DNA from 4 places in the Amphritea sp. HPY genome. Region 1 is predicted to be linked to each of the others. Evidence: predicted binding sites of a transcription regulator. Region 1 holds the regulator's gene; each other region holds the start of a gene.
What was found. The regulator sigma-54, encoded in region 1, starts transcription at its own class of promoters, with help from an activator protein. The targets are predictions, from matches to a motif close to TGGCACNNNNNTTGCTNT.

Region 1 (7,266 bases):
CCCGCTTCTTCTGGGATTTAGATACCCAGTCTTCATCAGATTCGTGCTCGGGATTAAAATCTTTATCGCTCATGTTGCTCTCTTGGCTGTAAAACCAGCTTAACTGTAAAAGAAGGTTGCCAATCCGAGAAAGGCAAAAAATCCGACCACGTCGGTAATGGTGGTCAATAATACACTACCGGCTAGTGCGGGATCGATACCCCAGACTTTTAATATTATTGGTAATAGAGTACCTGCCAGCGCAGCGGCCACCAGATTAATAATTATAGCGCAGGCGATGATAACGCCGATGGTTGTGTCCTGAAACCACAATACCGCGATTACCGCCACGACTAATGCCCAGATCACACCGTTGAGTGCGCCAACGATAAGTTCTCGATTGAGCAGCCAGCCGGCATTGGAGCGTTCTACATGCCCCAGTGCCTGACCACGGATCATCAGGGTAAGGACCTGGCTACCGGCAATACCGCCCATGCTCGCAACGATTGGCATCAATACTGCCAACGCCACCACTTTTTCAATTGTGTCTTCAAACAGTCCGATCACGGCAGAGGCTATGAATGCTGTTATCAGGTTTACGCCCAGCCAGACGGCGCGGCGCCGGGTGGTTTTCATTATTGGTGCAAAGGTGTCTTCGTCTTCGTCCAGACCTGCCATGCTCATCAGAGAGTGGTCGGCATCCTCGCGGATTACATCGACCACGTCATCGATGGTGATACGGCCGAGAAGCTTATTGTTTTCGTCAACTACGGGAGCCGATACCAGGTCTTCCTGCTCGAATAGCTGGGCGACTTTATCGTCCGGTGTATTGGCGGCGATTGCGTCGGCTTCGGTGACCATGATCTCCCGCACGGTGATATTCGGGTCGCTGACCAGCATTTTAGTCAGGGGCAGAGCGCCGATATAGGAGTCTTTGCGGCTGACAACAAATAAGCTGTCGGTCATCTCGGGTAGCTCATCGTGACGGCGCAGATAACGCAGTGCCGCTTCAATAGTAATATCCGGCCGGATAGTGATGGTGTCCGTATTCATCAGGCCACCGGCGGTATCTTCCGGATAGGAGAGGACCTTTTCCAGGCGTTCGCGGTTTTGGTAATCCATTGACCGCAGCAGCTCGCGCATCACCGTTTCCGGCAGTTGCTGCATTACGTCTGCCAGGTCATCGGTTTCCAGCGTTTCGGTGATCGCAAGAACTTCCGAGGTATTCATCTTGCTCAGGATTTCAGCCTGAACATCGTCGCCCAGATCCTGCAGCACTTCCCCTTCTATATCTTTGTGTATCAGGCTCCACAGCAGATGGCGCTCTTTAGGTGGAGATTTTTCGATCAGATGGGCGACTTCTGACGGGCGCAGGACTTTATTCAGAGTATGACTGATCTGCTTGAAAGCGCCTTCTTCAAGAGCGATGTTCAGCTTGTCGAGTTCGGTAGCGCTGTGGGAAACAGTCATATCAAGCCCCAGTTGATCAGGCAATTAAGAAACTATGGGTAGCTGAAGCTATGGGCAGCCATTGGCGAGATCCGCCAACATTACCGAGCTGTTATCTGGGGTATTATATCGGATTGTTTTTAAAGGAATAAGGTGCGAAGTTACTCTTCTTCATCGAAACGGTTATTAATTAGCGTTTCAATTGCGATCAGGGCTTGTTGTTCGTCTTCGCCATCGGTGGTTACCGTCAGATCGGTGCCTTTGCTGGCGGCTAACATCATCACGGACATAATGCTCTTGCCGTCGACCTTGCGACCATCTTTTATGAGCTGGATATCCGCTGAAAACTGGCTGGTTACGTTGATCAGTTTGGCCGCAGCACGGGCGTGCAGGCCCAGCTTATTGATAATTGTGATCTGCTTTTCCTGCATAGTCGGACTCCGGTGTTACTGTGGCTCAGGATAGCTCCCGATGTCGAATATGCACATTATCCATAGTTGTCCGGAAATGGCCAGCCAATCGCTCGCTGATATAGACCGAACGGTGCTGACCGCCGGTGCAGCCGATGCCAATGGTGATGTAGCTGCGGTTGTTACGCTCGAAGGAGGGCAGCCATTTTTCCAGATACGCGATGATATCCGCAAGCATCTCCTGTACCTCGGTCTGTTGATCAAGAAAATCGATGACCGGCTGTTCCTGTCCCGTATGGCCGCGCAGTTCTGGTATCCAGTATGGGTTTGGCAGACAGCGTACGTCATAGGTGAAATCTACATCCAGTGGTACACCATGCTTAAAGCCGAAGGATTCAACCTGAATTGATAATGCCTGCTCTTGCCGTTTGGCAACCCGGAGTTTGATGCTGTCGCGAAGCTCGTACAGCGACATGCGGGTGGTGTCGATACGGATATCGGCCAGGTCAGCTAAGGGCTCCAGTAGTTTGCGCTCATAACTGATCGATTCCTGCAGGCCTTGCTGATCATCGGACAGGGGATGTTTGCGTCGGGTGGCGCTATAGCGTTTTAACAGGGTTGTTTCTGAGCTATCCAGGAACAGGATTTCACAGCTTACTTTGCCGCTTTGTCGTAACTGCAGGAAAACTTCAGGAAAGCGTTGCAGGTTACTCTGCAGGTTGCGGGCGTCAATGCTTACTGCCAGTTGCGGCGGGTGATCCTGCTGGGTGAGAATCTGATTGACCAGCTCCGGAAGCAGCAGTGCCGGGAGGTTGTCGATGCAGTAAAAGCCGACATCCTCAAGTGCTTGAAGTGCGGTGGATTTGCCGGAGCCGGAGCGGCCGCTGATAACAATTAGTTTCACTAGTATCAGCCCGCCTGAAATTCAACTGCGGCATTGTACAGGGAGCGATTGGATTGAGCGCTGCGTAAGCGTTCACGGAATGTTTCCTGACTGAACAGCTCTGCCAGATTACCCAGGGTTTGCAGATGCTCATCGCATGCTTCTTCCGGCACCAGCAGAACAAATAGAAGGTCTACCGGTTTACCATCGATAGCGTCGAACTCTATGGCCTGGTCCAGTTGAATAAGAATACCCAGTGCCTGGTTACAGTCCCTGAGCCGGCAATGGGGGATCGCAACCCCTTCTCCGATGCCTGTACTGCCGAGTCGTTCCCGGTTGATCAGGCCGCTGAATATTTCATCGGCGGTCATTTCCGGTTGTTGTTCGGCAATATGTCGGCTGACAATTTCAAGGGTGCGTTTTTTACTACCGCCTTCGAGGGCGCAGATGGCCCTTGAAGGTGACAGCAGTTCATTAATTAACATTATGGATAGATACTACTATTTGTGATTTTTCATTTTTTCTTTGTGCTTGATTACCTGACGGTCGAGTTTGTCGATCAGGCCATCAATTGCTGCGTACATATCGTCGTGCTCGTGGGTAGCAAATAGCTGACCGCCGGCAACGCGGACATCAGCTTCGGCTTTCTGGCGGGTTTTTTCCACGCTCAGGGTTACCTGTGCATTAGTAATGTTATCGAAATGACGTTCCAGTTTACCAAATTTAGAGTGTACGTATTCGCTCATTGAATCAGTCAGTTCAACGTGGTGACCAGTGATATTGATCTGCATGGTAATCTCCTAGTTGTCTATATTCGGGACTGAGCCCGTTTCCCACTAAATAATATTATTAAACCAGACGCTTGCGTTCATTAGAAGGCGGAATGCTAAGCGACTCGCGATATTTTGCGATTGTTCGGCGCGCAACATTTATGCCCTGATCATCCAGCAGCTGTGCGATCTTATTATCACTCAGTGGCTTGGCCGGATTTTCTGCTGCGACAAGTTTCTTGATCAGTGCCCTGATAGCGGTTGATGAACAGGTGCCACCATTTGCGGTGCTGACGTGGCTGGAAAAGAAGTATTTCAACTCATAGATGCCGGTCGGGGTGTGCATGAATTTCTGCGTGGTAACCCGTGAAATTGTCGATTCGTGCATCTCTACGGCATCGGCTATGTCGTGTAATACCATCGGCCGCATCGCTTCATCGCCATGCTCCAGAAAACCTTCCTGGCGGGCAACTATTTCCCGGGTAACTTTTAGCAGGGTGTCGTTGCGGCTATGCAGGCTCTTGATGAACCAGCGCGCTTCCTGCAGGTGGTTTTTCAGGTAAGTATTATCCGGGCTGCTATCGGCACGCTTGATCAGGCCGGCATAACCATCATTGATACGTAACTTGGGTGATACCTCAGGGTTTAACAGTACGTGCCAGACCCCCTGTTCTTTACGCACCAGTACATCGGGAGTAACGTATTCAGACTGGCTGCTGGTGATCATTGCGCCAGGTTTTGGGTTGAGGGTCTGAATCAGTTCGATAACTTGCTGCAGCTGGTGTTCTTTGAGGCGCGCCTTGCGCATCAGTTGCTTGTAATCATGGCTACCAAGCAGATGGATGTACTGAGTGACGACCTTGATCGCCTCGCGTCGGAATTCAGTATCTTCCGGCATCTGCTGAAGCTGAATGCTGAGGCACTCTCCGAGGTTGCGCCCGGCAACGCCAGGTGGATCAAACTGCTGAATACGGCGTAGTACGGCTTCAATCTCATCCAGTTCAATACTGTTGAGTTGTTCTTCATCCTGGGCCAGGAAGTGCTCGTGAATCGCTTCCAGAGTGACTGTAAGGTAACCATCGACATCGATACCATCGATCAGGCTGGTTGCGATCAGCTGATCGACATCGCTCATCGGGGTCAGGTTAAGCTGCCAGCTGAGGTGGTCCTGCAGGGTTTCGTCAGAGGTATCGTTAGACTCCATTGACATGTCTGAGAAGTCGCTGCTGCTTGAGGTCGAGGTTGAAACTGTCTGGAAGGTATCTTCCCAGGAGCTATCTGTGGACAGCTCTTCAGGAATATTTTCATTCCAGTCGCTATCGGCAACCTGGGTCTCTTCGCTTTCGGTTTTGACTACTACTTCCCCGGCTTCGCTGGTCGCCACAGGCGTTTCCTGCTCGGAAGAGTCGTGGTGCTCCTCTTCGGTAACTTCCAGCATCGGGTTCGATTCCAGGGCTTCCTGGATCTCCTGCTGCAGATCAAGCGTCGATAGCTGGAGCAAGCGGATCGCTTGCTGCAACTGTGGGGTCATCGTCAGGTGCTGACCGATTTTAAGTTGTAACGCTTGCTTCATAAAATAGAGATCACTTTACCGTAATGCTGGATCATTATTATCAGAGACGGAACTGTTCGCCAAGATAGGCTTGTTTTACCTGCTGGTTGTTCAGTATATCCTGCGGTGAGCCCTGAGCAAGGATATATCCTTCACTTACAATATAGGCCTGCTCGCAGATGTCCAGAGTCTCGCGGACATTGTGATCGGTAATGAGAATGCCGATTCCCTTTTTTTGCAGATGCTTGATGGTTTGCTTTATATCGCTGACCGAGATTGGGTCGACACCGGCAAATGGCTCATCAAGCAGTATAAAGGTGGGTTCGGTGGCCAGGGCGCGGGCAATTTCAACGCGTCGCCGTTCACCGCCGGACAGACTCATGCCAAGGCTGCTGCTGAGATGGGAGATATGAAATTCTTCCAGTAGCTGTTCCAGCTTTTGCTTTCGCTCGAGACGACTCAGTTCCTTGCGGGTTTCCAGTATGGCCATGATGTTGTCGTGCACGCTGAGCTTGCGGAAAATAGATGCTTCCTGGGGCAGGTAGCCAATGCCTTTGCGGGCACGGCCGTGCATCGGGTAATGTGTCAGCTCTTCATGATCAATTTTGATGCGGCCCTGATCGGCATCAACCAGGCCGACGATCATATAAAAACAGGTTGTTTTGCCTGCCCCGTTGGGACCCAGAAGGCCAACGATCTGACCGCTTTCTATGGACAGTGAAACATCTTTTACAACAGCCCGGCTCTTATAGCTTTTGGCCAGGTTTAACGCTTCCAGTCGACTCATTGAGGCTGCTCTTGTCCGGTCTCGGTTGGTTGCTCTGCTTCGGGTGTACTAATGGATTCAGTGCTGGACTCAGATTCGGTTTCCGGTACCGCCGGTTTAGGCTGGATTACCATCTGTACCCGCTCACCGTTGGAACTGTTGTCGCTGAATGCGTCGACAATGCTTTTACGCATGTCGTAAACAATCTTGTTGCCGCTGAATGTGTCGCTACCCTGGGTGACTTTAGCCTGACCGGTGATTGTCAGTTTCTGGGTCTTGATATTGTATTCGAGCCGCTGACCGTATGCGTAGGTGATCTCCTCACCTGGCGCAGGTTGCTGCTGATATTTGGCGGGTTTCCCTTTGGCAACGATGGCGCGTAAACCACTGTCATTCTGGCGAATTTCGACGCTGCTGCCGGTGATCTGCATGCTACCCTGGGCCAGCTCGACACGGCCTTTATATAAGGTGATGCCGCTCTGATCGTTGCGGGTCGCGCTATCGGCGCTGACATGGATCGGCTTGTTACGGTCGTCCGGCAGGGCCATTACCTGTACCGAAGCTGACATTAGCAGTAGCAGGGCTAGTTTGTTGATGGTGTTAGTTAACATTGTGTATCCCCTTAACCTGGGAGCGCAACTCTATGGTTCGGGTATCAAAAGTGGTTTTCATACCCACTCCGGTTGTTTTACCCATCTTGTTCGACAGTGTTACTTTTTTATCGGTTTCAGCAAAGCCTTTATCTGGAAAAATCATCAAAGATTCAGTGGTCATTATATTGGCCTCTTGTGAATCAGGATGGTCCTGTATGGTGACAGAGCCCGCCAGGTTGACGATATCTTGCTGGTCCGACATAACCCCAGACAGACTGCTTAATGTAACAGGCTCTCTGTCAGTGGCAAATAAAGTTAATTGTGGCTCGACAGTTAAAACCTGCTGTAACTGAGGCTGGTGTTCCAGCTGACTGGTGCGTAGCTTTTGCTTTAGCTGGCCGGTGACACTGTAATCATCGATCGCGGCGTCGATGATATAAAAATCTGACTGTTGATGAGCCGGGCTGGGCTCAGGGACGTCGCTGCTTTTTTGCGATTTATCATCAAGCCCCTGATAGATAAGTACCGGGGTGAGGATCAACGCAGCAGTCGCCAGTCGGGCGCGTCCGGTCAGCATCTACAGGAACTCATCATACAGTTGCTGCAATTTATCCTGCGCGGCGAGAATCGTCTCACAGAACTCTCTGCCGGCACCCTGGCCTGCGATTCTGGTGGTGCTCCAGTCGGCATGCTGGCGGACAAAAGGGTGCCCGCCGTTGACTGTTGCGCCGAAACTAACAGCGCGAATAGCCGCCAGGTCAGGCAGGTCATCGCCGATATAGGCGGTTGAGTTTGCACTGTATCCGGTATCACTCCAGAGTTCCTGTAGTGCGATTAGTTTATCTTCCCGGCCCTGATAAAGAT
Region 2 (7,266 bases), 1.2 Mb from region 1:
GATTACCGTCGAGTCATCAGATTCGTTAAACTGGCCTAATCCCTCAATGAAAGCAGTCACATTCAATGTATTAGTGATTGAACCCAGGTCGGCATTGTCAAATATTACATTAAATGTGCAGCTTTCCGTTGCTCCTGGATCTACAATCGTATTCAGCAAACCTGAACAGCCAGCTAGCATTTCTGCATTATGCTGATTATCAATCAGATCAATAATCTCAAATCCAAATAATATATCATTGTTTGTGATTTCCAGCTTGTAGGGAACAGTTACCGGATAGGATCTGCCTGCGATTACGGTCTCAGTATCATTAAATGCGCCATCGTCGTTTGCATCATTGGTTTTGACAACGGTGAAATCCGGTGCCCGCAGCGCCAGGGTATTGGTGATCGTACAGAGGTAGTCAGTCTCAGCGGCCACTATATCCAGATCCAGTGAGGTACAGCCTGTGCAACTGAGGATAGGATTAGTCGAATCCGGTATACGGTCAACACAGCTGATATCTGTATCATAAAACTGGAGATCTGTTCCGGCCCCCTCCATCTCACTCACTGTACGGGTACCCTCAAGCACTGCTACTCGTCCGGTTGTACCGTTATCGCCTACATCAGTGGCATATTCAACACCATCGATCAACAGGTCAAACAGGCCTGGATCAACTTCAGGGAACAGTACTTTTTTCACCTCGATAAACTTAGGCACAGTAATATCGACATCTAAAATGCCGCAATTACATTTGGATGGCGCGCCTGGGAAAGCATGCAGGGGGGTTTCGCACAGATCGTTCGCACCGGGCTGACGCCAACTGGTACAGTTAGGCAGATCGAGTTTGCTGTCGCCATCTCTATCAATACACTCAACGGTAAGGGTCAGCGTTGGGAATAGAGGGTTATGATCGTCATCTATATCACCACAGAAATCCTGTCGGCCGGGATACACTTTTTTACCGTTACCGGGAAGTGGATCACCCAGGCCATCAAGGTCTAGCCATGGCGGATCCGGTGCATATGCAGGGGTCGCTGCGGTACAGGTACCAGTTAGGGCGTCACCGCCATCTTCAGCAAACCAGATACCGATATCATGACGTTCCTGCGCTGTCAGCAGCACCGTAAAGTCAGCCCGAAAGTTAACCGTGTCACCGGGAAAGGCGCAACCATCATCTAAAATCTCAATATTAGTGGCTTCTGCGATACTGATATCGTTGGCGGTACAGTTCAGACCGAAGCCTGCCGCCTGCTCCATACAGACTTGCCCCGTTTCGAAGGTGGTATTGCCGGCGCCGTCGGCCAGGGCCGTCTGTGCGCTGAAAAGCATACCGAGGAACAGCATGCCGCTCACGACAGTCTGCCTCAGCAGGCGCCAACAGTGTGAAGTTATTGATTGATTATTCATTGTGAATCCCCTCGTATATTCTGTCGCCGCGATAATTCTGCGAGGGGGGGGGGTGATGTGTTTTTTTGGTAAGTACTGCACTACACACTGTCTTACCAAGACCCTCGACAAGCTGCGTTTAAGATATTTTCTTTGCCTCGCTTCGTCTCTTTGGACATAGACCCTGAAGCTGGAAAACAGCCCCGAATACCATTAACACGAAATAGAGAAAGACCGTCTGACTGCACTTAGACAAAGCAAAAGCAAAGCTATTACTCGTGAACAAGGCAAAGATCGAGCCTCTTTCATTAACTTTTTGTTTACTCTGAATATTTAAAAAAGCTGATATGTTTATATTGAAAACGCTGTTAATGGATGTTTACAGATCAGTGTTTTTCACTGTGTAAAATGCCTTAATTCAGGTAGTGAGGAGAGACAGGGAAGCCGGCAAAATCCCGCTTAACTGTTGTTTTCAGCCACTATAGGTAGACATAATTATCTTCGAGAAAACAGACGGTTATCGATCAATCATCCAGACAGTATAAATTCAGCAAACATACTGAGCGCAATCACTGCTTTTATGGGGGGGGGGGGAATGTAACTAAAGATTTACACTGCTAACACCGCTGCACGAGTACAGAACTCCGAACCAGGCTTAAGCTGTTTTACGAGCCAGTTAACAGCAGGTAAGCCGGTCAAATTGATTCCGGCAGTCTTCTTGCTGCATGCTTTTTTACCCAGAAAACCAGAGCCAAAGCACAGGCTGATGCCCGCGCTTAAAAAGAAAGAAGCCTAACGAAAAAGCCCGTAATGCACGAAGCATCGAACAAGGACGATACCATATTTATGGCAACCCGGAAGCTTAGATCAGCCTGATTGAATATTCGGACTTTGAATGCCCCTACTACAAACGCTTCCATACCACCGTGAAAAGCTTGGTGGATCTGTTTAACGGGCAGGCTAATTGGATTTACAGGCATTACCTACTTAGCTTTCATGGCCGCCCTTGCTTATCTTGAAGGGTCTGATTCAGCACGATTCCAGCCCAGAACACTGCGCGATCCAATTTCTGGTTTACATCGCTGAAGGTGAGGTTCCGAAAATCCTGGCAACAAATCAAGATAATAAATTCCAGGCACAAAAAAACCTGCATATAGCAGGTTTCTCGATAGTCCGGTTAACCGGAGAAGTATTGGTGGAGCCTAGCGGGATCGAACCGCTGACCTGTTCGCTGCCAGCGAACCGCTCTCCCAGCTGAGCTAAGGCCCCAACACAAGACGAGGGCTATAATAATGATCGACCTGTGGAGTGTCAAGAGAAGTTACTGCTAAATTTCAGCCGCATCCCCGACACTTTTCAACTAATTGTTTCTAATACAAAAAAGCCCTGCAATGCAGGGCTTTTCAATAGTTTAAATATCAAACAATGGCTTAGCCTTCTGCCAGTGCTTTAGCGACTTCACGGTACTCTTTTTCCCAACGCTTGGCTTCTTTCTTAGAAGGTCCGCCGACGGTGTTCAGGGCATGACGAACCCGGGCACGACTCATGTCAGGGCCGAGGATCTGCATGGAGTCCACTACGGAGACACTCTGGCTGGTACCGGCAATAGCAACAAAGATAGGGAACAGTACGTCGCGGATCTTAAAGCCCATCGCCTCGCCCAGCGCCTTGAACTGGCCAAACAGGTGGTCTTTGCTCCAGTTCTGCTCGGCATCGAGCATCCAGGATGCAAACTGCAGGATGCGACGGGTATCGTCACGCTCCAGTTTCTTGTGCTCAAAGCTTGCTTCGGTGATCGGCAGCATGCCGGACAGCAGGAACGATGAAACCGGTGCAACGTCGGTGAACTTCTCGACCCGCTGCTTGATCAGCGGAATGATCTGCATCAGGTATTCAGGGTTCAGCGCCCACTTCTGGAATTCTGCGGCAAACTGCTCATCGGTCAGCTCTTCACGAATCCACAGGCCGTTGAGCCAGCTCAGTTTTTCCTGGTCGAAAATCGGTCCACCAAGGGATACGCGATTGACGTCGAAGTTTTCAATCATCTCTTCCAGGGAGAATTTCTCACGCTCGTCCGGCATGGACCAACCCATACGCGCCAGGTAGTTGAGCAGCGCTTCGGCCATGTAACCCATACGCTGGTAGTAGATGATGCTGGTCGGGTTCTTACGCTTGGACAGCTTGGACTTATCCGGGTTACGCAGCAGCGGCATGTGGCACAGTTTAGGCATTTCCCAGCCGAAGTACTTGTACAGCAGCTGGTGCTTAGGTGCAGAGCTGATCCACTCTTCGCCACGCAGTACGTGGCTGATCTCCATCAGGTGATCATCGACTACGTTAGCCAGATGGTAGGTCGGCATACCATCGGACTTCATCAGAATCTGGCAGTCAACCTGGGACCATTCCACTTCAATCGCGCCACGCAGCATGTCGTCAAATACGCAGACACCCTCTGCAGGTACTTTCATACGTACGACGTATGGCTCGTTAGCCGCTTCACGCTTAGCGACTTCTTCAGCCGGCAATGCGAGATCGCTCTCTTTCAATGCACTCTGCACGCCCTGTTCACGGCGCTCGTTGCGCAGCTGATCCAGCTCTTCAGAGGTACGATAGCATTTGAATGCTTTATCTTCGTCCAGCAGTTGCTGGGTGTACTTCTGGTAAATATCAGACCGCTCGCTCTGACGGTACGGACCATGCGGACCCGGCTTATCAGGGCCTTCCGCCCATTCCAGTCCCAGCCAGCGCAGGGAATCCAGAATCATCTGCTCTGATGCTGCAGTGCTTCGGGTCTGGTCGGTATCTTCAATACGCAGAATAAACTCGCCACCGTGCTGGCGGGCAAACGCCATATTAAACAGTGCGATATACGCGGTGCCTACGTGCGGATCACCGGTCGGGGATGGTGCAATACGGGTACGTACAGTCATCGGAGCAACTTATTCCAAACTGATTAAAAGAAATTGCCGGGCATTATACCCGCTTGGCTGCTGCTCGCCTATATGTAGCCGGTATCTGTATCGGGCTCAGAACTGAAAAATCACAGCTGGAAAGTCAGATCGGGAAAGGTCTATAAGCGCCTGCACGATGCATTGCGCCTGAAAATAAACAACATCGCACCAGAACAGCGCACAAATCGGTAAAACCCGGCGGTTTCGGCTGGCACAATAACTGCAGCGCTTAACCTAACGATTGTCGTAAAAGGGTGTCTACCGAGTAGATAGCTATGACCTGTAAAAGCGGATATTAAGAAGACTATGACAACAACTGAACGACCTACCGAGCGAGTGCTGGTAATTGATAATAACTCTGCCCGGTCCGCCATCCTGAAACAAGCTCTGAATGATCAGGGTTATGACGTTGCCTGTCGTCTCGAAAACACCGAAGGCCTGATCAACCGGGTTGAGCAGATCAAACCTGATATCATCATTATTGAGCTGGACTCCCCCGACCGCGACGTACTGGAACATATGGCCACGCTGAACAGCCATATCCCCAAGCCCGTTGTGATGTTCGCCGAAGAGGGAGATACAGAAACCATCGAGCAGGCGATTAAAGCCGGGGTCAGCGCCTACGTGGTGGATGGCATGAGCGCCGACCGCATTCAACCGATCATGAGTGCTGCCGCCGCCCGCTTCCGGGAGATCCAGGCGCTGCGGGGTGAGCTCGACGATGTACGGGGTGAACTACAGGACCGTAAACAACTGGATCAGGCCAAACGACTGATAATGAAACACCAGAACTGCGGCGAAGATCAGGCTTACAGCGCGATGCGCAAAATGGCGATGGACAAAGGTCAGTCGATGACCGCTGTCGCTAAAAATATTATCTCCGTATTGGAAATGCTGGATTAGTTGCCGTACACAAAAGCGGCCAGCCAAATCCATCATTAGATAAGAAAAAAACAGGAGCTAAAGCTAAGTAAAAAATAACAATAAGAACTGACAAGTTTTCCATCCGTAAGATCCCTTGACCGCCTTCATGGCGGTCTTTTTTCACCTCTGCGGAACAATCCCTCAGTGTCGCATATGCTGAAAAGTAGCAGGAATGAGTTTACGTTGTAATTTGGTGCAAAACCTCCCATCCATGCCTTACCCACGTGCACAAAAACAACCGCAGATTATCACAAACAACAAATTACCCACTAAATATCAATCAGTTAACAAATATGGCACAGGCTATGCTGTTGTTAAAACATAAGTAATACCAAAGACACACAATTTAGCGGGCTTTATATCAGGACAGCTTCACTACTCGTCCTGTAAACCGCCCGAAACAGGACAACAGCGTCCGAAGCTTCCGATTTAAGCGGCAGCTCCGGGCGCTTTTTTTTTGCATTAAACACTTTTTACATTTACCAAGAGGCAACCTATATGAGTGATACCTCAAAACTGAATATCTTCTCCTTTACCGGGAAGATGAAGATCCTGCATTTCAGCTGGATCGCATTCTTCATTACCTTCTTTGTCTGGTTTAACCATGCGCCACTGCTGGGCGCCATCGCTGAATCTCTTGGGCTGACCAGGGATGAGATCAAAACCCTGCTGATCCTCAACGTCGCCCTGACCATTCCGGCACGGATCATTGTCGGTATGCTGACCGATAAATACGGCCCGCGTATCACCTACGCCACGCTGCTGTTTCTGGCCTGCTTTCCCTGCTTTATGTTTGCTCTGGCCGATAATTTTGCTGAAGCTGCGATCTCCCGCTTCCTGCTTGGTTTCGTCGGCGCTGGCTTTGTGGTCGGCATCCGCATGGTCAGCGAGTGGTTCCCGGCTAATGAACTGGGTACCGCAGAAGGCATCTACGGTGGCTGGGGCAACTTTGGTTCTGCAGCTGCTGCGATGAGCCTGCCAACACTCGCCCTGCTGTTCGGTGGTGAAGATGGCTGGCGCTACGCGGTGGGCCTGACCGGTGCGATCTGCCTGATTTTCAGCTTTATCTGGTATAAAAATGTTACCGATACACCGAAGGGCTCCACCTATTTCAAACCAAAGAAGATCGGCGGCCTTGAGGTCACCAGTAAAGGTGACTTCCTGTTCCTGCTGATTATGAAGATTCCGTTATATGCCGCTTTGGTACTACTGACCTGGAAGCTGTCTCCCGCCGGTGTCAGCATTCTCAGTGATACTGCAGCTATAACCATCTATGTCCTGCTGGCCGCTATCCTGATCTACGATTGCTATAGTGCGTACAACGTTAACCGCGAGATTTTTATCACCCCGGTGCCGGAAATTGAGCAGTATAAGTTTAAGCAGGTTGCGGTACTCAATATCTTGTACTTTGCCACTTTTGGCTCTGAGCTGGCGGTCGTTTCGATGCTGCCGCTATTCTTTGCCGATGTGTTTGAGCTGGATATGGTTGTCGCCGGCCTGCTGGCTTCCGCCTATGCCTTTATGAACCTGATGTCCCGTCCCGGTGGCGGCTGGATCAGTGATCGCTTCGGCCGTAAGAAAACCCTGCTGATTCTGACTGCAGGCCTAGCTGTTGGTTATGCTGTGATGTCGATGATCGACAACAGCTGGCCTTTGATCATTGCAGTAATTGCGGCGATGGCCTGCTCGTTCTTTGTTCAGGCGGGTGAAGGCGCGGTATTTGCGGTTGTACCGCTGATCAAACGCCGTCTGACCGGCCAGGTTGCCGGCATGACAGGCGCTTACGGTAATGTCGGTGCGGTGTTCTATCTCACAGTGCTGTCTATGGTCAGCTACCAGACCTTCTTTATGGTGATCGCGGCTACTGCAGTATTAGGTTTTGTCACCCTGCTGTTCCTTGAAGAACCAAAAGGCCACATGGCTGAGGTCAATGAGGACGGTACTGTTGAGCTGATCAGTGTTACTTAAAATAAGTACATTTTAGCAAGCGGATAGCTGCCCGGTTTTACCGTGCGGCTAT
Region 3 (7,266 bases), 430 kb from region 1:
ACGTTCGTATCAGTACTAACGTACCGCAAAAACAGAACGTCGAAAGTAATAAAGATATGTCGCTACAGGAACGGGCGATCGGTACCCGGGTTTCTGCAGAAGTTCACAAACACGTTATGCGCCAGGGACTGAAGTGGATCGACCGGGCCTTTGTGGTCAACGATTGGTATATCTCAGCCTACCAGCCTCTTTCAGACCTGAACGGTAAACGGATCGGTATGATCTACACCGGCTTTACCGAAGCACCGTTCAGCAAGATCTACTATAAGACCCTGTTCGAATCAGCCAGCCTGATCGGACTGATCATGCTGGTATCCGGCTTTGTCATACTTATCCACACCCGCCTGTTGCTGAGCCCGCTGGCACGAATTCATTCAGTGGTTACTTCGGTGCGTGATGATGGCTCAATCCAACCCCGTATCGGGCAACTCGACACCTCAGACGAACTGGTTGATCTGGCACGACAGTTCGACGCTATGCTGGACCTGCTGGAGAGCAGGGAACAGGAGATACTCCAGGCCCGGGACCAGCTGGAACTCACTGTAGAAAAACGTACCCACTCACTGCGTAACAGAACAGAGGCCCTGAAACAGCATATCCGCCTGCTGAAAAGCACCCGTAAAAAACTGTTAGATAATGAAAAACTGGCAGTATTAGGTGAGCTGACCGCAGGCATTGCACATGAAATAAATAACCCCGCCGCCGTCATACTGGGCAACATAGACCTACTTGTAGCAGAGCTGGGGGAGGCCGTAGAACCGGCCCGGGAAGAGGTCGATATGATAATCCGCCAGGTTTATCGCATCCGCTCACTGATTAACAACCTGCTCCAGTACAGCCGCCCTGATCACTACGTCGACAGTTATGAAAGCCATCAGATCAATCCGCTGATAGAAGATACCCTGCTGCTGGTGTCCCATGCGCTGGAGAAACAGCAGGTCACCATCGAAAAGAACTTTACTGCCAGCTGCCCGACCGAAGTGAACTACCAGCAGCTGCAACAGGTACTGGTCAACCTGATTATCAATGCATCCCACGCCCTGACAGGCCCTGGCAAAGTCCAGCTACACACTGCTAACTGGCTGGAGGCGGGTGAAATAAAAGGTGTTGTAATACAAATTAAAGATCGAGGTAAAGGGATCAGCGAAGATAATTTGAAGCATATCTTCGATCCTTTCTTCACCACCAAGGAAAGCGGCACAGGCCTGGGCCTTTCGGTGAGCTACGGCATTATCCGACGCCATGGCGGCGATATCAAAGTATCCTCCAGACTCGGTGAAGGCACCGTCTTTTCAGTCTACCTGCTGCAACAGGCCAACATATCCACAGACGACGAACTGGAAGGTATTCTCGACGGACTGGCAGCAGCTGACAGAACCAATCGCCGCGCCACTGTTCACAACTGAGTCAACGACTGATCAAAGGCCGATCAAAGACATATAACAAACTTTATTCGCCATCGGCACTCCACACCAGCCGACCACTCCTGCTCAGATCATAGCCCTGCAGGTTTTGCGCCAGCATAACGCCATCAGGGCTCTGCAGGAACTCAAACAGCTGCTGCAGCAAGCGACGAAAATAGACATTGCGCGGCACCACCAGATCGAAGCTCTCTTCGCACACAGGAATAAACCCCAGACCAAACTCCTTCGCCGCGCTCAAGGTGCCCGGTCCTATATCCGCTTCCCCTTTGGCGATCACGGACGCCAGCTCACGCTCAGAGAAAACAGTATTACTCACTGTCAGCTGCTCATAAGGCCGGGCATGGCCCACTAACCACTCTTTCAGAAAACGCTGAGCTCCGGCACCTTCCTGACGCACCACCCAGCGGGTCCGGTAATCAAGCGCCTGATGCGGATCTTCCAGCCGGTATTGATCCTGACTACGCACAACCAGCCCCTGGCTGCGGCAAAAAAGATGCACCAGAATCCAGTTTCGGGACTCAGAATATTGCTGTAACAAAGCTGGGTGTCGCACCTCACTTTCTTCCATCCGCCCCCAATGGATAGCGCAGGCATCGGCATGCCCTTTAGCCAGCAGTTCCAACCCCAGCTTAGTGCCGGTCACTGTATAACCAAACAGCGCCTTAGTTCTTAGCTTATGAGTCAGGCGGATTGCCACCGCTTGCAGCAGGGGATCATCGCTGCCGCCCAGAATCAGGCGGTCGGTCATTAATCCGCCATGACAACTTTCAAGTAACCAGCGATCCACCAGCGCTTTGGGAAATAACCATTTGCCAGTCAGCTTCGTGGCAGGAATCTGCCCTTCAGCTGCCATGGCATAGATCTTTTTCTCATTCAGATTCAGATACTCCGTCACTTGACGGACATTCATAAACACCGCTGGCATATCACTCATGAAATAGCATCCACTGCTCTGTTTTTCTGCTGCGTCCTTTCTGGCGTCTTTTCTAGCGTCTTATTTTGCGGTACGGCATCCAGCTCCAGCGTATCTTCGCCACTGAATACCAGAAAGTGTTTGCCTTTAGCCCGGGCCAGCATCGTTATTCCCAGTTCACGGGCCAACCCCAGCCCCATCTGCGTCACGCCGGAACGGGACAGCAGCACCGGGATCCCCATCTGCGCCACTTTTATCACCATCTCTGAGGTCAGTCGTCCGGTGGTATAGAACGTCTTATTCGCTTCGCTGATCCCATCCAGCCACATCCTGCCGGCTAAAGTATCCACCGCATTATGCCGCCCAACATCTTCGACAAAGGCGATCACCTGGTCATCTTCGCAAATAGCACAACCGTGCACGCCACCGGCATTTTTATAAGTTTCATTATGCAGGTTAAGATTGTGCAGTAAGCCATAGACGGTACTCTGTTTTACTTCAGCCTTCGCCAAAGAGACCTCAGCCAGCTTATCCATTAAGCTGCCAAACATAGTGCCCTGCCCACAGCCCGAGGTCACAGTACGCTGCTGCAGTTTCTCCTCCAGCCCTTCTGGCTCGCCGTCGGTCACCACTGCTGCAGACTCAACCTCCCAGTCAACCTGAATCGCCAGCACCTCATCCAGACGACGGATAAATCCCTGATTACGCAGATAACCCAGCACCAGCGCTTCAGGATCGCCCCCCAGCGTCATCAGGGTAACAATCTCACGCTTATTCAGATAAATAGTAAGCGGCCGCTCGCAGGCGATCTGAACTATCCGGCTCTCGCCTTTTTCGTCGATAACTCTTACCGACTCAGTTAACTCTGCCATCGCCTGACTTAGCAACGGCTGTGCACTTTCAGTATTCATTGGCATTCACTCTGACTTTTATCGATTAATGTCTGATGTGCAATTTCCGTTCCTCTCTCCAGATTTCACCGCAATCGGCATGGATTGGTTGCTTTTCCCCGGCGTGCTCCGCAAACAGACAGGACAAAATGTCCCACCCCAATACAAATATGTCCCTTTTTTACCATCCTGTTCACCGTCAAGACCGGGCTATAAGTTACCAATCCTCCTCCAAGCCCCCTCTCATCCTTCTTCTTGTCCCAAAAACAGGAGACTGGCCCGCCCTTTGCTATGTCTATTAATCAGCCCCTTTAAAGCAAGCCTTTAAAGAGAACTTCAATTAACCACTTTGTCAGCAGAAAAATAACAGGGAGTCAGATTATGACCGCCAGCAAAAGCACTGATCGTTGGCCCATGCAGGTTAGCCTGCAGCACGAGACTGTACTGACACGCGGTTGGGAAACCGAACGCTGGAGCATCCGCGACCTATGCCCCGACGCAGCAAAAGGTGATGGCTATACCGATCTGACCCTGGAACTGCATAAAGATGAGCGCACCGCCTACCGCTTCAACCTGAACGCAACGTCACCACACCTGTTTCTGCTCTGTGACGAAGATGAAGCGAGCAGTGAATTAATTCCGATGCATATGACCGCCAGCCAGGATGAGGCCGCGTCCTTCATGGACGGTGAACACCAGATGCTGGAAACACCGATGCCCGCCGCGGTGCAGTGCTGGATCGATAGTTATCTGGGAATCCACGGTGAGCTGATCGACGAAGGCAAGAAAAAGAAAAAACGAGGCAAGGGGCGTAGCAGTGAACGATGAAACCTTTCTTTCCCGCTGGTCACGCCGGAAAGCGGAGCAACCCTCTGCGGCTAATGAAGAGGCCGAAGCAAAGTATAAAAGCCCGCCAGAACAGGAGCCGCAAGCGGTAGCACCGATCTCAGTTGAAATGACTAACGAGATTTCTGCTACTGCTGGCAATTCGGACAGCCTTCCAGACAAGAATTCTGACAACGACGAACCAATACCACTGACCGATGCCGACATGCCAGCTATTGAAAGCCTCAGTGAAGAGTCTGATTACAGTCAGTTTCTCTCATCCGGCGTCAGCGATGAACTGCGTAACCTGGCTCTGCGCAAACTATTCAACCTGCCTCAATTCAACATTGTCGATGGATTAAATGACTACGACGAAGACTTCAGCAAGATGCCCGCGCTGTCGCAAGAGGTGGTAGCCAGAATGCGTAGCTGGCTGCAGGACAAACAGGAACAGGTCGTTAACGAAATGACTGGCGCCAACTCTGAAGAAAGCGCTAAAGAAAGTTCTGAAAAAAGCTCTCAAGAGAGGCCCGCAGAGAACACCGAAAAGATTACTGATCCGTTGAAACAAAACAGCGCGCTGGAATCGGCTGAACTCAGCACAGCGGCTGCGGAGATCTACGAAGAGGACCCATTGGGCGATGCCGACCTGGAAGGCTAGCGCGCCGAATTGACACACCCGCCCGGGGACAGGCAGACAATTTGTCCCACAACAAAGCAACGCGTAACAGAACGCCCTGATCAATACCCACCCTAAGGCGTTCTTTTCAGATTTTTCTGGTTCCGCTTTTGCTTTCTTTAAATAGTAATTACGACCGGTTCGGGTGAGTGCCGGTCGCTACCACTGACAACATGCATAACAGGCAGCCGTATACGCCAAAAACGGACTGACCGGTAACCGAGAAAGGTTGCACATGCTGCCAGCGGTCTGGTGAGGTAACAGATGACTAACGAGCAAAGCCTGAATTTCCAGGCACGGCAGACGGCACAAGCGCGAGTAATGCCGCCACACAACCTGGCACCGCCGACGGTGAGCTTCAGCACCCAGGGCCATCTTCTGATCACAGGATCGGAGGATATGATTCGCCTTGCCGCTGACCAGCTAGGCTCTAATCAACAATCTAATCAACAACAAGGTATGGCCAGTATCACCCTGCTCTGTACCGAAGCTATTCAGAACACCGATAATGCCCATATTGAAGCGGCACTTACAGCAGCACCTACGTTACTTGCTTATCAGGCGAAGGTAGAAGCAGTCAAGGGCTTCCTTGGCCAGTTTCAGGTCACCATCAGGCATCAGGAGCAAACAGTCGAGCTTGCTAAAATGGCCCAGAATCGCGCTACCTTCGATCTGATCCTGAACCTTGGCAAAGAACCTTTGTTTACCAGCGAGCTGGCACCGGCGGGTTATTTCCACATCTCTCCAGACGCCGATAAGCTGAGTGAAGTGATTCAACAGCTACCTGAATATATTGGCGAGTTTGAAAAGCCGCGCTACTTTCAGGTTAATCAGGATCTGTGCGCACACTCCAGCAGAGGTCAGACCGGCTGCACCCGCTGCCTCGATGTTTGCCCCGCCGATGCGATCACTTCAATCCGTGACCTGATCGATATCGATCCGCATATCTGCCATGGTGCTGGCGGCTGTACGACTGCCTGTCCGACCGGTGCGATCAGCTACGCGCTGCCGCAACCGGTACGGATGCAAAACTATATCCTGCAGCTGCTGGAGAGTTATCAACAGGCAGGCGGCAAACAGCCAGCTATTCTGTTGCATGACCACGAGCAGGGCCGCGAGATCGTAAACCAGGTTCTCCCGCAACTGCCAGGCAACCTGATTCCGGTGGAGCTGGAAGAGCTTGCAGCTGCCGGCCAGGATATCTGGCTTACCGCGCTGGCAGGCGGCGCCAGCCACATTATTCTGCTGGATACGCCGGCGGTACCCGAATCAATGCGCAGTCTTCTGCAGCGTGAAATAGAGCTGACCCGAACCATACTCAGCGGCCTGGGATATGGCGCCTCACGGATTAATCTGCTGCAGCAGGCAGAGCTTTCACAAAACCTGGTAGCGGCACTCAATCAGCAATACGCCGGGCAGCAGATAGAAGCTCAGCCAGCAGCCTCAACTGAAAACAAAAGAGACCGCCTGTATAGCGCTTTAAACCACCTTATTACCCATGCACCACAGCCATTAGCCGATTACCTCACCCTGCCGGCGGGCTCTCCTTTCGGTCTGGTTACCGTTGATCAGTCAAGTTGCACACTTTGCTTGTCCTGTGTAGCGGTCTGTCCTACCCAATCCCTGACCAGTGGAGGAGAAAAGCCGGCGCTTAATTTTACCGAACAGAGCTGTGTGCAGTGCAATCTGTGCGAACGCGCCTGTCCGGAAAATGCGATCCAGCTGGAATCACGTTTACTACTGACTGACACGCGCAAGCAGACGGTTGAAATCCATACCGATGAAGCCTTTGCCTGTATCACCTGCAGCAAACCTTTTGCGCCGCGCAGCACAGTAGAAAAAATGATTGAAAAGCTGAGTGGGCATCGCTTGTTTGAAGGCCCGGCGATCAATCGCCTGAAAATGTGTGAAGACTGCCGGGTTACGGACATCTATGCAGACCTGACACAGCACCCTGAAAAGCAATTAGAACTGTAAGGATAAAGGAGAGTGACACGATGAATACGATCAATGCTATTCCTGCCCTTACAGGTAATCGACCTGACGCGGCAATGTCCGAAAAACAACTTGAACTGTAGGAACAGGAGTCAGACATGATGAATATGATTAACGCTGCCCCTGCCCTGCAGGAAACCGATCAGCTACGCGCCGATATTTACGCCCTGTTAGCTACGTTGTTACGTCAGCCACCCCAGGGAGACTTGTTGCAGTGGTTGTCCGGACTGGAACCGGACCAGGATGAAGACACCCCCATGGCCCGTGCCTGGAGCACTCTGGCCCTGGCTGCAAAACATAGCCGGCCACAGCAACTGGATGATGAATACCAGCACCTGTTTATTGGCGTAGGCCGTGGTGAGCTGATGCCATTTGCCTGCTGGTATCTGACCGGTTCGCTGATGGAGAAACCTCTGGTTCTGCTGCGTGAAGACCTCAGTTTGCTGGGCTTCGAGCGCCAGCCTGATGTGAAAGAGCCGGAAGATCATATCGCGGCCTTGTGTGAGGTGATGAGCCTGCTGATCAGCAATGGTCGGGGCT
Region 4 (7,266 bases), 980 kb from region 1:
GCCCGAGTGGTAACGAACTCAATGCAGGTTTGTTAACTAGTGGACAAAGACCTGCGCTGTAGTCGTGGACATATCGCCACCGGGCAGTTCAATGGTATTCAGTCGCTCCAGACTGTCGGCATCGAATACCGCAACATGGTTGTAGGTGCCGGCCAGATAGATCTTACTGCCATCTTGGTTCACCGTAATACAGTAGTATGAGTGATCCAGTTCGGCAGCCTTCAACAAAGTCTGCTTTTCGATATCGTATTTAGCCAGTCGGTTCAGGACACCGTACATAATGTTGGAGTCCTTCGGCGAGCGGGTGCCAGTAAAATAGATTTCAGTGATCGGACCGAAGTCTTTGGTTTCCGTGGCGCCGGTCTCCAGATTGATATTGAAGTAGCCATACAGCCAGTCAGCGGTATTCAGGTCTTCAGAGCCCTCCTGAAAACGCGCCGTAGTGTAGAGGATGGTGAAGTCTTTGGTTGGCGTCTGCACCGCCCAGACGTTCAGCACATCCGGCTGCACGTAGCGCTCGCGCTGCCAGCTACGGCTAGGCACCGCCACTTCGTACTCACCGGTTGTTACATCCATCTTGTAGATATCGGCACCGGCCATATACAGGCCACCGTCTTTACCCATTTGCATAGCGGTAACAAGACGCGGCGTGGGCAGCACCCGGATCGGTTTGGCATCCAGACCATCGTCGGTGCTGTACACCGCCAGGCGGGTTGGCTGAACCCGGTAGTGATCCCGCTCCATCAGGGTAGGGTTCTGTACCGCATACAGTTCCTTGCCGTCATTGCTGAGGGCAAAGGCATACATCGTTTTGGTACGCTCTTTCGGTTTCAGCGCCATTTTAGCGTGGAACGTCACCTTACAAGTGTCCATATCGACGCCGTAGATATCTTCATAGCCGTTATTGAGGATATAGGCAGTCTTCTTATCCGGTGCCACCTGCAGAGCTCCGGGACCAAAACGGTCCGGCATATCGCAGGTCTTGTAGATAGTATCCGTAGCCAGATCCAGTACGTGCATCTGGTTCGGATAGTTCGCCACCACCATATACTCACTGCCGGCTTTAAGTGCCGGCCCTTGCGCCGCCAGTACGGTATTGCTTGTCAGAGCGGTCAACCCCAGTGCTGCTGTCGCCAGCACTGCTGCCATGGAGCGACGAAGATTCTTGTTGTTGTTCATCGTTAGCTTCCTGTTTGGTTAGTCTTTATCAGCCGGGAATACGGAACCAAGGTTCCTCCAGTCTTCGCCGGACTGGGCAGCCTTTGCATTCCAATCGGGATATGTATTCATCATGTCCGGCACCTGAGCTGGCCACCAGCATGGATCGGCGCAACCATAGAGATCTGACTCCATCGGCTGACAGAGTGAGGTCACGCCGCCAAAGGCATCGATCTCCCAACCGGGATCGGTAGTTGCGGTACAGCCGGCGAGGGATTGCATCGCGACGACCTCTTCCACGTTGTCTTCGGCAACGGCTTTGTTCAGGGTGTGTGCTTTGTTATTAACAGGCTTGAGATGTTTCATATCAGTGAGCCCTCCGAGGAGATATATAACTGTCGATAAAGGCCGGATTTTCGGCCATGATGCGGCTGTAAACTTCGATACCGAAGTCCACCCAGTCACGCAGCAGATCGCAGTAGTGATAAGTAGGTTGAGTTGGGTCTTCATAGCGGGCATAGCTTTCGTGATAGCAACCACCAGAACACAGGTTGCGTATCCGGCAGCTATCACAACCGGTGTTTGTACGATCCAGACGCTGATCGAGAAACGCACCCAGGCGTTCTTTATCCATGCCGGTTTGCACATCACCGAAGGTATTCAGATCAGAGCCGGTAAAACGGTGACAGAGGTTCAGACCACCTTCGTGATCCACCGCCAGCATCGCTACACCAGCCCCACAGGGCAGCGCCTTCTTATTACCTTCGTGCAGATCCGTGATCAGCTGATGCATATTGGAGAAGCCGATATTACGGTGCTCCAGTGCGGCCTGAAGGTACTCTTCACCCAGCAGCTTCATATTGCTGAACACCTCAGCGACTTCCTCATCACTGAGGTTGTAATAGCTGATATCACCGGATGTCACCGGAGCAAAACCAACTTCAGCAAAACCCAGTTCATTGAACAGGTGATCCCAGATCCCGCGGATGTCGGTTATGCCTTTGGTCAGGGTTACCCGGGCACCAACCGGCCTGGAGTTATAGCGTGACAACAGCATCTTCGCCTTACTGCTGACCACGTCATAAGTACCTTGTCCACCCACCGTTATCCGGTTCTTGTCATGGATCGCTTTCGGGCCATCCATACTGATGGAGATACCGAAACGATGCTGATTAAGCCAATCTATTTTCTCCTCGGTCAGAAGCGTGGCATTGGTGGTCATGGTGAAATCCACCGGCTTATTCAGCTCAGCAAAGCGCTGCTCCGAATACTCAACCACCTGCTCGATCAGGCCAAAGTTAGATAATGGTTCGCCACCGAAAAACACAATGTTATAGCGTGCTTCATTCGGCGACTCTTTAATCAGCATTTCGATCGACTGCCGGGCCGTATCGAAAACCATCTTTTTGCCTTCCGAGGGCTTATCCAGATCTTCCTTATAGCAATAGCTACAGCTCAGATTACAGCCAGTGTTAACGTTCAGCACCAGGGTATTGAGCGGAAACTCGGTAACCTTCTTCAAAGCAATTTCCGGAGTCAGCGGAGAACCATCAGTGACCAGTTCCAGCGCAACCATCTCGCGCAGGCTGTCACTGATCTGCTCGACCGGAAACTGTTCCTGCAGTTCAACGATCAACTGCTCTGCGGTTTGCTGTGGTCTGCTTCGCAACAGTTCTATCAGCTGAGCGGTAAGACCATCCAACTCAAACAGGCTACTGGACGGTATATGGAACAGCATACGGCGGGAGCTGACTTCCACCAGATGCAGGTTCTGTTCAACCAGATTTAATTGGGCGCCCATAGAACGACCCTCCTCACTATTTTTATTGTTAGCTACGCTGTATTTTTATCGCATACAGCGTCAGTCACGTATAAGTCAGGAGTTGCCTACGGCAGCGGTGGATTATTCCAGCGCTGAACGGTAACGATCATCTGGCCATCGCCCGACAAGGTATTACCTTGTTCCACTACTTCGGCGACCACTTTCAGGTTGCCGGCATTGTTGGTCGACATGCGTCGTTCCGGGTTTGGACCTGCTGCCCCAGTAGTAAAGACGCCTGATTTAGCATCCATCCGACCGGCAAAATGGGTATCACGATCCGCTTCAGCCACGGCATCGAACGGCTCGACATGCCATTTGGCAGGAACGAAACCGATCCGCATATCATCGTCGGTACCAGCCTTTCCGTCAGCACCATTAGCCCATGCTTCAGCCTGGAAGTGGCCATTATATTTAGGCGTTGAACCACCGTTTCCACCAACCCGGGCTACGGAGAAATCCGGTACCACTTTAATGCTTCCGATCTGATCGAATACATTAATGCTGGCGCCATTAGCCTTACCGGCTTTTACTGTACGTTCGCCCGATGTGGCACTGCTCATCGCAGTTGCCTGAACCACAACTTTGTTGTCATCCCGGTACAATTCACTGACCACCTTGATACCATCACCCAGATTGAGCTGCTTACCCAGACCGGTACCGACCAGCGTCAGCACTTCAGTGCTACCGGCGCGGATATATTCAGGTTGTACGGACAGCAGTTTCGGTGCACTGCCAGCCCGTACGGCACTGAAGTCCATACCTGCTTCATCGTGCACCGTTTCGAACATTCGGCCATTCAGCTCAGCACCATCAGCAGACGCGGCAAATACCTGGCGCATCTTTACGCCATCGATATTCAGGTTGGCTCGCCATTCGTAGCCGGTATAGACAATCGCGGTACCACTGCCTTTAAGTGCGGATCCGTCGGCGTATTCACCATCAATCTTCACCTTATACTGGTCACCCTTACCACCGGTTACCGTCATCAGGCCTCGAATATCGCCTTTGCCCGGCATCTGGGCACTGAAGCTCCAGCTACCCGCCATCGGCACTTTCGTCTTAGCCTGCCATTTATCCCAGTTGGCAGACTGAAGTGGGAAGTCTTTGGCCAGTTCCGGCACCATCTCGTTAAATGCCAGTTCCATCCAATCACGGTCACGGGCCAACGCCTGATATTCCAGACTTGGCCACTGCCCCATATGGAAATGCACCAGATGCTCCCACTCAGACGCAGGACGGCGCTGTAACTCCACACGTGCACCGGAATGACAGCGGGCACACATCTCAGTAAATTTAGTGGATTCAAAACTTTCCATGGTATTCAGGCGGCGTTCCATCGCATAGCGGGAACCAGCAGTCTCATCCGGTGCCAACCCCTGCTTATCAGCCAGGTATTTCACCAGCGTACGTCGATCTTCATCACTTATTTGAAGGCCGTGCATCACCTGCATACGAGCGATAGACATCAGCCAGCCTTCCGGCGTTTTACGCTGATGGCTTATACGACTAAACTGAGCCGCATCGGCATTTTCTTCGGTATGACAGGCAAGGCATTTACTGCGAATGATTGACTCAGCATCCGCCGCCGCGAGCGTCGATCCCGCCGGTAGCATTAAGCCTGCGAGCAATAATCCACCAGCCAGTTGGGGTAGTTTAAGGTTCTTCATCAAGGCCAGACTCCTTTTATGTTTATTGTGAGGCAGCGAAGAGCCACCCATAGTTCTAACCTGCCTGAATACACAGCACAGCCTATGCCAAAAACATAAAATCTATATTTTTCAAACAGATAACAAAAATAAGGGGAAATACTTATTGTGAACTGCCCCCTGATGACTGTTCCATTCCGCAACACCCTGTTCAGAAATGTGACACTCCACCCCTAACGGCCGCCTCCTGATCTTGAGACCGGCACTGCCTTATTTTTTTACACTTGTCTCAAACTAAAACAGTCCAGAATGCCGGCCAAATCTACCGAAAACAATTAAAACCCATATCATTCAAACAGTTAAGCCATAAACCATAGAGTGGCACGGCCTTTGCGATATTTAACCTACGAAGTGTCGAACGGTCAGTATCAAGCTACTGGTGCCGTTGAATATGCAACAACAATAAAAAGGTTTAACTATGAGCGTACTCGAAACACCGCTATCTCCCTCAACAGAAGCAATGGCCTTTATTCAGCGTCAACATAAGTTCCTGATCGGCGAGCAATGGCTGGATGCACAGGACGGCCGCACCCTGCCAGTTATCAACCCGGCAAACGGCGAACAGATCGCAACCGTACCCAGCGGCGATAAATCCGACATCGATAAAGCGGTAGCGATGGCCCGGCAGACCTTCGAGGATTCAGACTGGAGCCGGATCAAGCCGGTGGATCGTCAGAAACTGTTGTGGAACTTCGCCGACCTGATCGAAAAAAATGCCGGCCTGCTGGCTGAGATAGAATCACTGGATAACGGCAAGAGCGTCGTTATTGCCGAGCATGTCGATATTCGTCTGGCGGTAGATTTCCTGCGTTATATGGCGGGTTTTGCCACTAAGATTGAGGGCCGCAGCGTTGACGTATCGGTACCCTTTATGCCCGACGCTCAGTTTCACGGCTATACCCGCCGTGAAGCTGTTGGCGTAGTCGGCGCCATTGTTGCCTGGAATTTTCCACTGTTATTGGCTTGCTGGAAACTCGGCCCGGCGCTGGCGACAGGCTGTACCGTAGTATTGAAGCCCGCAGATGAAACCCCACTGACCGCACTGATGCTGGGTGAACTGGCGCTGGAAGCGGGCTATCCACCGGGCGTTCTGAACGTTGTTACTGGTACCGGCATAGAAGCCGGTGCAGCCCTGTCACACCATCCGGATGTCGATAAACTGACCTTCACCGGTTCCACCGAAGTGGGCAAGATGATCGGTAAGGCAGCGATGGATACTATGACCCGGGTTACCCTCGAACTGGGCGGTAAGTCACCGACTATCGTACTGGAAGACGCCGACCTGCAAAATGCCGCAGCAGGTGCTGCCAACGCTATATTCTTCAACCAGGGCCAGGTCTGCTGTGCCGGTTCCCGCCTCTATGTACATAAGAAACACTTCGATAATGTAGTGGCAGATATTTCTGATATTGCCTCCGGCATGACGCTGGGTGCGGGTCTCGATCCTAACGCCCAGATGGGGCCGTTAGTGTCAGCGAAACAGCAACAGAGAGTTTGCAACTACATCGAACAAGGTCGCAGTAGCGGCGCTACTATCACCGCAGGCGGTGGCGCAGTCGACGGTCCGGGTTTCTTCGTCAAGCCAACCGTAATGGTGGATGTTAACCAGAATTCCAGCGTCGTACAGGAAGAGATATTTGGCCCGGTGCTGGTCGCTATGCCGTTTGACGACATCGAAGAAGCTGTACGTATCGCTAACGATAGTCAGTATGGTTTGGGGGCAAGTATCTGGTCCAACAACCTGTCCCAGGTACACCGTATGATTCCACGCATCAAGTCAGGTTCGGTCTGGGTAAACTGCCACACTGCACTGGATCCTGCCCTGCCATTTGGCGGCTACAAACAGTCAGGTCTTGGTCGGGAGATGGGCAGCGACGTGATAGAGCACTATACGGAGGTTAAATCCGTGTTGATGAGTATTTAATATAGTCTGCAGTGTAAGGAGGCTTCGGCCTCCTTTTTTAGTTCAGTAGCTAGAACGTCTTAAATACAGTTGCTAGAACGTCGCTTCGACTGATCTTGAAGGGGTAAGTGCTAGAACGGAAGGCAAGCCTTCCTGCTAGTGGCTAGAAAAGGCAAAATCAAAAGCAAAATACTCAATCTAAACTATCCTTAGTGAGTCCAGATTCAACCAGATCGCCGGGCATCAGGGGATCAAACATGAAAAGGATATTCACGCACTGGTAGCTCTTACCGGCGTCACTCCCGGCTTACCTGATTATTGCTTCCATTAAGCTTCTGACAAGCGTGGCAGCTCTGGTCTGTTTCGTATTTCCGAACCGCAGTAGCACTCACCATGCTGCCGCATATGCAATTCTTATAAAGGGCCTGTAAATAGCCGGGCACCGACCTCCCAAGGAGGTATCCCATGTTATTCAACAAACGTATTCTTGTGGTACTTGATGGCGGGAAGCACTGTATTAATGCCATCAACCGCGCACGAACAATGGCTTCAAAAACAGGCTGTGAGCTGGAGTTTTTATGGTTTGGAGACCCCTCTGACTGGCACACTGTCGAGGAAAAAATCTGTGCCCTTGATAACTCCTGCCAGATCTACCGACAAGCCAGTACTACACAGGT

Region 2: a site for sigma-54 is predicted at 5,541-5,558, ahead of ACQUQM_RS09835 (NarK family nitrate/nitrite MFS transporter). Genes of this name have one in related genera too.
Region 3: a site for sigma-54 is predicted at 3,503-3,520, ahead of ACQUQM_RS16810 (DUF3305 domain-containing protein). Genes of this name have one in related genera too.
Region 4: a site for sigma-54 is predicted at 4,720-4,737, ahead of peaA (quinohemoprotein amine dehydrogenase subunit alpha). Genes of this name have one in related genera too.

Annotation. Positions count from the first base shown of each region.
Region 1 covers NZ_CP194015.1:3,360,818-3,368,083, reverse strand. Annotated here, with positions in the region: gene yjgA (ribosome biogenesis factor YjgA) at 1-73, opposite strand, end outside; gene mgtE (magnesium transporter) at 100-1,449, opposite strand; gene ACQUQM_RS15000 (HPr family phosphocarrier protein) at 1,590-1,859, opposite strand; gene rapZ (RNase adapter RapZ) at 1,885-2,742, opposite strand; gene ptsN (PTS IIA-like nitrogen regulatory protein PtsN) at 2,748-3,206, opposite strand; gene hpf (ribosome hibernation-promoting factor, HPF/YfiA family) at 3,222-3,512, opposite strand; gene ACQUQM_RS14980 (RNA polymerase factor sigma-54) at 3,571-5,064, opposite strand; gene lptB (LPS export ABC transporter ATP-binding protein) at 5,105-5,830, opposite strand; gene lptA (lipopolysaccharide transport periplasmic protein LptA) at 5,827-6,420, opposite strand; gene lptC (LPS export ABC transporter periplasmic protein LptC) at 6,410-6,979, opposite strand; gene ACQUQM_RS14960 (KdsC family phosphatase) at 6,980-7,266, opposite strand, start outside.
Region 2 covers NZ_CP194015.1:2,171,803-2,179,068, forward strand. Annotated here, with positions in the region: gene ACQUQM_RS09815 (DUF7507 domain-containing protein) at 1-1,392, opposite strand, end outside; tRNA gene ACQUQM_RS09820 (tRNA-Ala) at 2,565-2,640, opposite strand; gene gltX (glutamate--tRNA ligase) at 2,802-4,301, opposite strand; gene ACQUQM_RS09830 (ANTAR domain-containing response regulator) at 4,629-5,225, shown strand; gene ACQUQM_RS09835 (NarK family nitrate/nitrite MFS transporter) at 5,745-7,214, shown strand.
Region 3 covers NZ_CP194015.1:3,785,997-3,793,262, forward strand. Annotated here, with positions in the region: gene ACQUQM_RS16795 (sensor histidine kinase) at 1-1,406, shown strand, start outside; gene ACQUQM_RS16800 (substrate-binding domain-containing protein) at 1,450-2,358, opposite strand; gene ACQUQM_RS16805 (formate dehydrogenase accessory sulfurtransferase FdhD) at 2,355-3,248, opposite strand; gene ACQUQM_RS16810 (DUF3305 domain-containing protein) at 3,609-4,055, shown strand; gene ACQUQM_RS16815 (DUF3306 domain-containing protein) at 4,045-4,713, shown strand; gene ACQUQM_RS16820 (4Fe-4S binding protein) at 4,996-6,708, shown strand; gene ACQUQM_RS16825 (TorD/DmsD family molecular chaperone) at 6,825-7,266, shown strand, end outside.
Region 4 covers NZ_CP194015.1:2,381,833-2,389,098, forward strand. Annotated here, with positions in the region: gene peaD (quinohemoprotein amine dehydrogenase subunit beta) at 37-1,179, opposite strand; gene qhpC (quinohemoprotein amine dehydrogenase subunit gamma) at 1,198-1,524, opposite strand; gene peaB (quinohemoprotein amine dehydrogenase maturation protein) at 1,526-2,959, opposite strand; gene peaA (quinohemoprotein amine dehydrogenase subunit alpha) at 3,046-4,647, opposite strand; gene ACQUQM_RS10760 (aldehyde dehydrogenase family protein) at 5,105-6,610, shown strand; gene ACQUQM_RS10765 (universal stress protein) at 7,055-7,266, shown strand, end outside.